Regions from separate parts of the Ornithinibacillus xuwenensis genome, predicted to be linked through region 3. Evidence: riboswitches for the same ligand, from Rfam matches in the RefSeq annotation. Region 3 holds a riboswitch; each other region holds the start of a gene.
What was found. Region 3 has a riboswitch for S-adenosylmethionine ahead of ABC228_RS13780 (iron-containing alcohol dehydrogenase family protein). Riboswitches for the same ligand answer to the same signal wherever they lie in the genome.
Positions count from the first base shown of each region.

Region 1: it holds a riboswitch for S-adenosylmethionine, as region 3 does, so the genes downstream of both, ABC228_RS14470 (methionine ABC transporter ATP-binding protein) here and ABC228_RS13780 (iron-containing alcohol dehydrogenase family protein) in region 3, are expected to answer to the same signal.
Region 2: it holds a riboswitch for S-adenosylmethionine, as region 3 does, so the genes downstream of both, metK (methionine adenosyltransferase) here and ABC228_RS13780 (iron-containing alcohol dehydrogenase family protein) in region 3, are expected to answer to the same signal.
Region 4: it holds a riboswitch for S-adenosylmethionine, as region 3 does, so the genes downstream of both, ABC228_RS08395 (PLP-dependent aspartate aminotransferase family protein) here and ABC228_RS13780 (iron-containing alcohol dehydrogenase family protein) in region 3, are expected to answer to the same signal.

Region 1 covers NZ_JBDIML010000005.1:75,000-77,204, forward strand. The annotation lists gene ABC228_RS14465 (methionine ABC transporter permease) at 1-214, opposite strand, end outside; gene ABC228_RS14470 (methionine ABC transporter ATP-binding protein) at 207-1,229, opposite strand; SAM riboswitch class I at 1,327-1,439, opposite strand; gene ABC228_RS14475 (thioredoxin family protein) at 1,520-1,834, opposite strand; gene ABC228_RS14480 (toprim domain-containing protein) at 1,854-2,205, opposite strand, start outside.
Region 2 covers NZ_JBDIML010000005.1:5,514-7,718, forward strand. The annotation lists gene metK (methionine adenosyltransferase) at 1-1,018, opposite strand, end outside; SAM riboswitch class I at 1,137-1,244, opposite strand; gene pckA (phosphoenolpyruvate carboxykinase (ATP)) at 1,459-2,205, shown strand, end outside.
Region 3 covers NZ_JBDIML010000004.1:213,418-215,622, reverse strand. The annotation lists gene ABC228_RS13785 (pyridoxal phosphate-dependent aminotransferase) at 1-536, opposite strand, end outside; SAM riboswitch class I at 697-798, shown strand; gene ABC228_RS13780 (iron-containing alcohol dehydrogenase family protein) at 876-1,952, shown strand; gene ABC228_RS13775 (carbon-nitrogen family hydrolase) at 1,963-2,205, shown strand, end outside.
Region 4 covers NZ_JBDIML010000002.1:515,282-517,486, forward strand. The annotation lists gene ABC228_RS08395 (PLP-dependent aspartate aminotransferase family protein) at 1-1,113, opposite strand, end outside; SAM riboswitch class I at 1,210-1,327, opposite strand; gene rarD (EamA family transporter RarD) at 1,396-2,205, opposite strand, start outside.

The DNA.
Region 1 (2,205 bases), on a different contig from region 3:
GTATTGCTCTAAAAATATTTACTACGGAAGCAACAATAAGATTTACTCCTTTGTTTTGCCAAAGACCACCATTTGAAGTTAGGTATAGTAATAGTCCTAGTAATACACCAAAAATCACAGTTCCTACCAGAGCCAATAACGTCATATAGAACGTTTCTCCAGTTGCTACGATTAAATCCTCCAAAACGACATTTGGAAATAATTCCTTAAGCATGTGTCAAAACCTCCACTTCAACTGAGGTTTCTTCTTTAATAAAGCCAATGGTATTGTTTATTTCATTAGGCTCACCGTTGATTTGAACAATCAACGTACCATAAGCTCCAAGCTTGGTTTGTGTAATCTTTCCTTGTAAGATATTGACTTCTATTTGAAACTCCCTAGAAATCTTACTGATTAGTGCTTGGTTTGCAGACTCACCAACAAAATGTAATCGAACTACCAGACCACTTGAATAAACCTCTAATAACTGATTATGATCACCATCAGGATCTCCCATTACTTGCTCAACGAATTTTCTCGTAACAGGCTTATTCGGTTTTAAGAAAACATCTAATACTTCACCTTGCTCGACAACTTTTCCGTTCTCCATAACCGCAACACGATTACAAATTTTTCGAATTACATGCATTTCATGTGTAATGAGAATAATAGTCAAGCCTAATCGTTCGTTGATATCGACGAGTAAATCTAATATGGAATCCGTGGTTTCTGGGTCTAGAGCAGAGGTTGCTTCGTCACACAATAGTACCTTCGGATTATTCGCCAAAGCCCTCGCAATACCAACTCGTTGCTTCTGACCTCCGCTAAGCTGGGCAGGATAAGCATTCTCTCTTCCTTTTAACCCAACTAAATCAACTAATTCACTAACCCGTTTCTTTCTTTCTTCCATCGGTACGCCTGCGATTTCAAGTGGAAAAGCAATATTTTCACTTACCGTCCTAGACCAAAGTAAATTAAAATGCTGGAAAATCATTCCTATATCTTGCCTAGCAATTCGAAGTTTTTTTTTACTCATGGCTGTTATCTCTTCGCCATGGATCGTTATTTTACCATTCGTCGGTTCTTCTAACCGATTCAATAGCCTAATAAATGTACTCTTTCCAGCTCCACTATAACCAATTACCCCAAATATATCGCCATCATGTATGGTTAAGCTCATGTCATCTACAGCAGTAATATTTTTTTGCTTAAGCCGAAATACTTTCGAAAGTCCTTCTATCGATATCACAAACATCCCTCCTCTACCTATAATGTGTACAAAAACCAATAAAAAAACGCCTTTCTGTAAGAGAACAGAAAGACGTAATAAATTATATCTTCACGTTCTCTCATCTTTCAAAGCAAAATGCTTTGTAGGACTTGGCACCTTTTTCAAACTAAAAGTTTGAAGGTTGCCGCGGTATCATAGGGCCTTTCCCTCCACCGCTCTGGATAAGAGTTAATCATTATTCGATTTTTGATAAAACTAACTATAGCATCGTGCACTTTTTGTGTCAATACCATTCTATAAATTATTTATTATTTTTCGTTAAACAATTCAGGTTGATAGTTAAATAGATAACGATAAATATTTGGTATCGAGTGAAATGCATATACCTTCTCCTGAACTTTATTCTCCTTTTTGATGAGGAGACACGGGACACTTTCAATCTTATTATCTCGCATAAAATCAGGATACAGGGATGCATTCATCCTATAAAAAATATCCTGTTTATGTACCGATTCTATCTTATCAAGCATTGTCTTAGCCACCTGACAAGTGCCACAAAATGGTGTGTATATATAGATTAAATATTCTCGCTCTTGTAATGTATCCGTTGTAACTTCTTGCAAAAAATCACCTACTTGTAAGCTAAACTAAATAGAGAGGGTTAACAGCAATTTGCTTCCCAAGTAGCAGCATTGCTAAAATACGTTCCGGAGTTGCTGCTACCTCACGATATTCACTACTCACATAAATGTGTTCAGCATGAGGAAGCTCTAATGCAAGCTGTTTACGGAGCTTCATTCCAGAATGATCCTCGTCCACTAAAATATAAACGTCTTTTTCATCCAATTGATAGGACTCTAGCAATTCATCAAAACGCTCCACATCGAACGTTCCATTAGTACAAATAATGGTAACTTGATCGTCAATAACCTTCTCTAGTTGTTTTTTATCTGTTAATCCTTCAACTATTATCACTCGATCATTAAGATGTTTC
Region 2 (2,205 bases), on a different contig from region 3:
ACGCTTCTTCATTTACAACACCGGTACCAAATGTGTTAATGGAAATAGAAACTGGCTCCGCAACGCCAATCGCATAAGCGAGCTGTACCTCACAAGAGTCTGCTAGTTTTGCTGCTACAATGTTTTTCGCAACGTAACGGGCCGCATACGCAGCTGAACGGTCTACTTTAGTTGCATCCTTACCACTGAATGCACCCCCACCATGACGAGCATATCCACCATAGGTATCCACAATGATTTTTCTACCGGTTAAACCAGCATCGCCTTGTGGGCCACCTATCACAAATCGACCTGTTGGATTAATAAAATACTTTGTCTCTTCATCCAATAGGTTTGTAGGAACAACTGGTTTTATCACATGTTCCAATAAGTCTTTCTCAATTTGTTCTAATGTTATATCTTGATGATGCTGGGTTGAGATTACAATCGTATCCACACGAACTGGTTGATCCTGTTCGTCATATTCAATCGTAACCTGTGTTTTTCCATCTGGGCGAAGATATGCAAGTGTTTCATCTTTTCTTACATCTGCCAATCGCTTCGAAAGTTTATGTGCTAATGATATTGGTAAAGGCATTAACTCTTTTGTTTCATTACAAGCAAATCCAAACATCAAGCCTTGGTCACCAGCACCAATCGCATCAATCTCTCCCTCGGTCAATTTTCCTTGACGGGCTTCTAATGCTTGATTCACCCCACCAGCAATATCCGGTGATTGTTCATCAATTGCTGTTAAAACTGCACAAGTATCAGCATCAAAGCCATATTTTGCACGGGTATACCCAATGTCCTTTATGGTCTGTCTCACAACTGCAGGAATATCAACATAAGTTGACGTGGTGATTTCACCAGCAACTAATACCAGTCCTGTTGTTACAGTTGTTTCACAAGCAACACGTGCTGCTGGATCCTTTGATAAGATTTCATCTAAAATTGCATCGGAAATTTGGTCGCAAATTTTGTCCGGATGCCCTTCTGTTACTGACTCCGAAGTAAATAATCGTCGATTTTTAGCCATTAGGCTAAATCCTCCCTTTATATAGTGGTACGGAACTCCATATCTATCAGTATTATATCCCAATCAACAAAAAAAAGCCTTTCCTTCGTTCCTGAGGAAAGGGGTTTTCAGCCTTTCGCTCTTATTGTTCAAGGAATTTTCCTTGCATCAGGTTAGCACCTTTTCACATGGTGTGATGGTTGCCGGGCTTCATTGGGTCTGTCCCTCCGCCGACTCTGAATAAGAGAGTATCCGCTCATAGTTTAGGTTAACCGAATTAATTGTCCAATGTCAACTCATATTATCGCTGTCACATATAGTAAAAAAGATAATAAAATAAAAAATAATAATTAGTATACACCATTATTTTAAATGTGTTATACTAATGGAAGATTTCAGATGCTTTTGTTATGGAAAGGAAGTCTTTCCTAAATATTCCATCATAAAGGAAGGTAATTATAATGAATACGGTAATGAAAACTTCATTATTAGAAGAGCTTTTATCACAACAAAATATTCAAAACAATTTATCTGTTGCTAGTTTAGTTGAGAAAATTCTATCGAGAAAAGAAGGAACTTTAACTGATACCGGAGCTGTTCTTGCGACAACCGGAAAATATACTGGTCGTTCTCCAAAGGACAAATTTATTATCAGAGATTCTATATCCGAAGATAAAGTTGATTGGGGAAATGTAAACCAACCAATCGATGAAGCAGTATTTGAAAAATTATATGCAAAAGTTATCGCTCACTTAAAGGAAAAAGATGAGGTCTTTGTTTTTAATGGTTTCGCTGGTGCTGATAAAAACTACCGATTACCAATTCAAGTTATCAATGAGTTTGCTTGGCATAATTTATTTGCCCGACAATTATTTATTCGTCCTACTGAAGAAGAGTTAACAGCTCATCAACCATCATTTACAGTAATTTCTGCTCCTTCGTTTAAGGCAGAACCAAGTATCGATGGGACAAATTCAGAAGCCTTCATACTTGTTTCATTTAAACATAAAGTAATATTAATTGGTGGTACAGAATACGCTGGAGAAATTAAGAAATCCATATTCTCGATTATGAACTACTTATTACCTGAACAAAACATTCTTTCCATGCATTGCTCAGCAAACGTTGGAAATGAAGGAGATGTAGCATTATTTTTTGGACTATCAGGTACGGGTAAAACCACCTTATCAGCAGATCCATATCGCCGG
Region 3 (2,205 bases):
TTATTCGGGTAATTTAAGAACATTAATTTTGCTCGGTCTAAATCATGCTCACTTATCGCATGGTAATCTGGTAGGAAATCATTTTCCCTCTTCAACGGCATATAAGCTGTCTCAGCATTTGCCATTGCAATGCCAGACATATAGTCGGGATAACCAGGATCTGGAACGAGCGCAAGATCTCCCGCATTTAGTAAGCACTGACTAATCTCTACTAAACCTGTTTTGGCACCGAATAAAATAGCAACCTCTGTATTTGGATCAATTTCCACTTGGTATTCACGTTTATAAAATTCAGCGATTGCATCCTTCAGAAATTGTTGTCCACGAAAAGGCGAATACTTATGATATTGTGAGTTATCGGCTGCCGTTTTCAACTCCTCAACAATATGCTTCGGTGTTGGTAAGTCCGGATTTCCTTGACCAAGATTTATAATATCATGTCCTTCATTCGCTAGCATTTGAACCTTTTGAACGAGTTTAGCAAAGAACTGCTCTGGTAATCTTGTTAGCAATTCAGATTGTTTAAATTGATGCATTTCTTACCACGCTCCTAAACAGGTCTGTAAAATTCTAGTTACTAACTATAGTCATTAAATTCTAACTTGTAAAGAGTTTTTTTAAATTTAGAATTGTTGACAGAATGAAAAAGCGGTGGGATAATGCATTTCAAACATAGAATATACAATGAATAAATTACTCTTATCACGAGAAGGCGGAGGGAATGGCCCTATGAAGCCCGGCAACCGGTTGCTACGCAACACGGTGCTAAATCCTGCAAGATCCATTGCAAGATAAGAGGAGGAGCAAAAAGACAAATCAACCTCTCTTCCTCTCCTGGAAGAGAGGTTTTTTACGATATCAAGAGGGGGATTAGGATGGATGTCATTCGTGTAAAAGGCGCACCAAATTTATATCTTTGCTATGAAGGAGTACTTGACGATTTACCAAGCTTGTTAAACAAGCATCACTTTCAACGTCCTGCTATCATTCATGGAGAAGCTTCTTGGCAAGCGGCAAAGCCCTTTATTCACTTAGAAGAACCAGCCACGTACGTACAGTATCATGGGGATTGTACACATCAGGAAGTGGCAAGAGTTCGTGATGAAGCTTCGGTTGTAGATACAGATGTCATTATTGGAGTTGGTGGAGGGAAAGTATTAGATATTGCGAAAGCCACCGGCGATACCCTACATCTACCTGTTATCCTAGTTCCAACCTTAGCATCAAATTGTGCTGCTTGGACACCTTTAAGTGTGTTCTACGATAACGATGGAAATTTCTTAGAATACACTGTCTTCAACCAAAGCACCTATATGGTGTTAGTAGAGCCTAGAATAATCGTCCAATCACCAGTAGACTATCTACGTGCCGGTATTGGTGATACGATTGCAAAATGGTATGAGGCTGACGTCTTAACTCGTCATCTAGAATCCAAGCCCATACCTTTAGAGATTGCATTACATGCTGCAGGATTATGTCGAGATGTGCTGTTACGAGAAGGGAAAAATGCAATAACAGCCTTGTCCTCACAAGTGATTACACCCGAATTTTTACAAGTGGTCGAAACCATTATCATGGCTGGCGGTATGGTTGGTAGCTTCGGTGATCATTACGGGAGAATTTCTGGCGCTCATTCCATTCATAATGGCCTCACCTATGTAAATGAAACACATGATTATCTTCATGGTGATAAGGTTGCTTTCGGCGTGTTAGTACAACTAGCAATAGAGGATAGACTAGATGAAATTTCATTCCTTTTGCCGTATTATAAAGAACTAGAACTCCCCATTTCACTAGCAGAATTAGGTATACTAGAAAATAAAGCAGAGGCTATCAGCATTATTGCCCATGGAGCAACTAAACCTGGCGAGTCTATCCATTTAATGGGCATTTCTGACCGTACTATAGTTGAAAAAGCCATTTACAAGATTGAAAACCTTAAACCTAGATAGGAGAGATAGGATGGGATTAAACGTTTCCCTTATACAAATGGATATTAGTTTTGGCGATCCTAAAGCTAATTATGAGCATCTGAAGGAGCTATTTACTAGCTTCGAACATACGAAGCCTGATGTGGTTGTACTGCCTGAGCTATGGACAACAGGCTATGATTTGACCCGCTTAGATGAAATTGCTGACAAAGATGGACACAACTCTATTGACTTCCTCTCCAACCTTGCGTTAACATACAACACCAACATTGTT
Region 4 (2,205 bases), on a different contig from region 3:
GCCAACATTTGCTACATGTGACCACAGCTTAATTGAGTCAATAACTTTTCTACCAGCTTCCCTTCCACCAGTAATCCCAAACGTTATCATGGAGCCAAAACCACCATTTAAGTATTTTTTTGCAAGCTCATGAGAAGGGTGACTCTCAAGACCCGGGTAATTAACCCATTCTACGGCAGGGTGGTCCTGTAGATAATCTGCAACAAGCTTCGCATTTTCAGTATGGCGTTCGATTCGTAAATGTAATGTTTCTAAGCCTTGTAGTAATAAGAAAGCATTTTGTGGACTTAAGCAAGCACCGATATCACGTAAAAGCTGAACGCGGAGCTTGGTAGCGTATGCTGCAGGACCGACATCAGCATAGCGTAACCCATGATAGCTTTCATCCGGTTCTGTAAATTCTGGGAAGCGTTCATGATTCCAATCAAATCGTCCACCATCTACGACAATCCCACCAATAGATGTACCATGGCCGCCAATCCATTTCGTTGCAGAATGTACAACAACATCTGCTCCCCATGTTAGCGGCTTCGACAGTAATGGTGTACCAAAGGTATTATCAATAATAAGCGGAACATGTGCCTCATGACAGATGGAAGCGACTTGCTCGACATCAAATACATTTAAGCTGGGATTTGTAATAATTTCCCCAAATACTGCTTTTGTTTTATCGGAAATGGCATCTTTAATCTCCTCTGGCTTGGTACCATCTACGAATAGGACATTAATACCGTATTTTGGTAAGGTTTTGGCAAAAAGATTATACGTGCCACCATACAGATTACTATCAGCAATAATTTCGTCGCCAACACCAGCAATATTTAAAATCGCTAGCGTAATTGCGGCCATACCAGATGAAGTTGCAACTGCTGCTACACCATCCTCAAGAAGTGTAACCCGCTGCTCAAAGGCATCAACAGTTGGATTCATAATCCGCGAATAAATATTACCGGGTTCTTTTAGTCCAAATAAATTCTGTGCATGCTCGGTGTCTCGGAAAACATAGGACGTGGTTTGGTAGATAGGTACAGCTCTTGAACCAGTAGTTGGATCAGGCACCTGTCCGCCGTGAAGTAAAATTGTTTCGGGTTGATCAACATAAAAATTGGTCATCAAAAATTCCTCCTTAACTAGTTTTAGACTGGAGGGAGAGGGGGAAATAAAAAACCCTCTTCCTAAGAAGAGGGTGCGTATATGTAACCGTTCCTCCTCTTATCTTCCAGATCTTGTGACCTGTAGGATTTAGCACCTTTTAAGGAAAGTAAAACTTTCACCTAAGGTTGCCGGGCTTCATAGGGCCTATTCCCTCCACCGCTCTTGATAAGAGACTAACTATTCATTTATTGAGTATTATATTAGCTATGTTCAAATTACATGTCAATATATTTTTAAAAATTATTTTTCATGTGTTTTCATTTTTCGAACGGGGAACCGATATACAGATCCCAAATAAATAAGAAGTGCTAACCATATCAATCCAAACGATACCATATGTTCAGTCGAGAAGGTCTCGTGATACAGAAATACACCAATAATAAGCATTAATGTTGGCGCAATATATTGTAGGAACCCAACCATCGCCAATGGAATTCTTTTCGCTCCACTGGCAAACATTAATAATGGGACTGCAGTAACAATTCCCGCACCAATTAACATAAGGCTTTCAAAAGAAGTAATCTGTTGGAACGAAAAAGTCCCCTCTGGTAACAGCAATACATAAACTAGTGCTACGGGCGTGATAATCATGGTTTCGATTGTTAAACCGTACATGGCGGGGATATCTACTACTTTTTTAAACAAACCATATAGTGCAAATGAGACTGCTAACAGTAATGATACCCAGGGAAATACGCCATAGCTAATCGTCAGGTAAAAAACTGCAATACCTGCTAAGACGACGGAAATGGTTTGGCTTTTCGTGAGCTTTTCCTTTAATACAATAATCGCTAATAAAATACTGACCAAAGGGTTGATGTAGTAGCCAAGACTTGCTTGAATGACATGGTCACTATTTACTGCCCAAATGTAGGTTAACCAATTTAAGCTTATAACAATCGAAGCAAGTGTAATACTGATTAATTTCTTTTTATTCTTCAGAATACGCTTAAGCTCTTGAATAAAGCCAGGCCATTTACGAAGTGAAAGGACGATAAAAACCATAAATAGAAAAGACCAGATAATTCGATATGCTAAAATTTCGCCAGC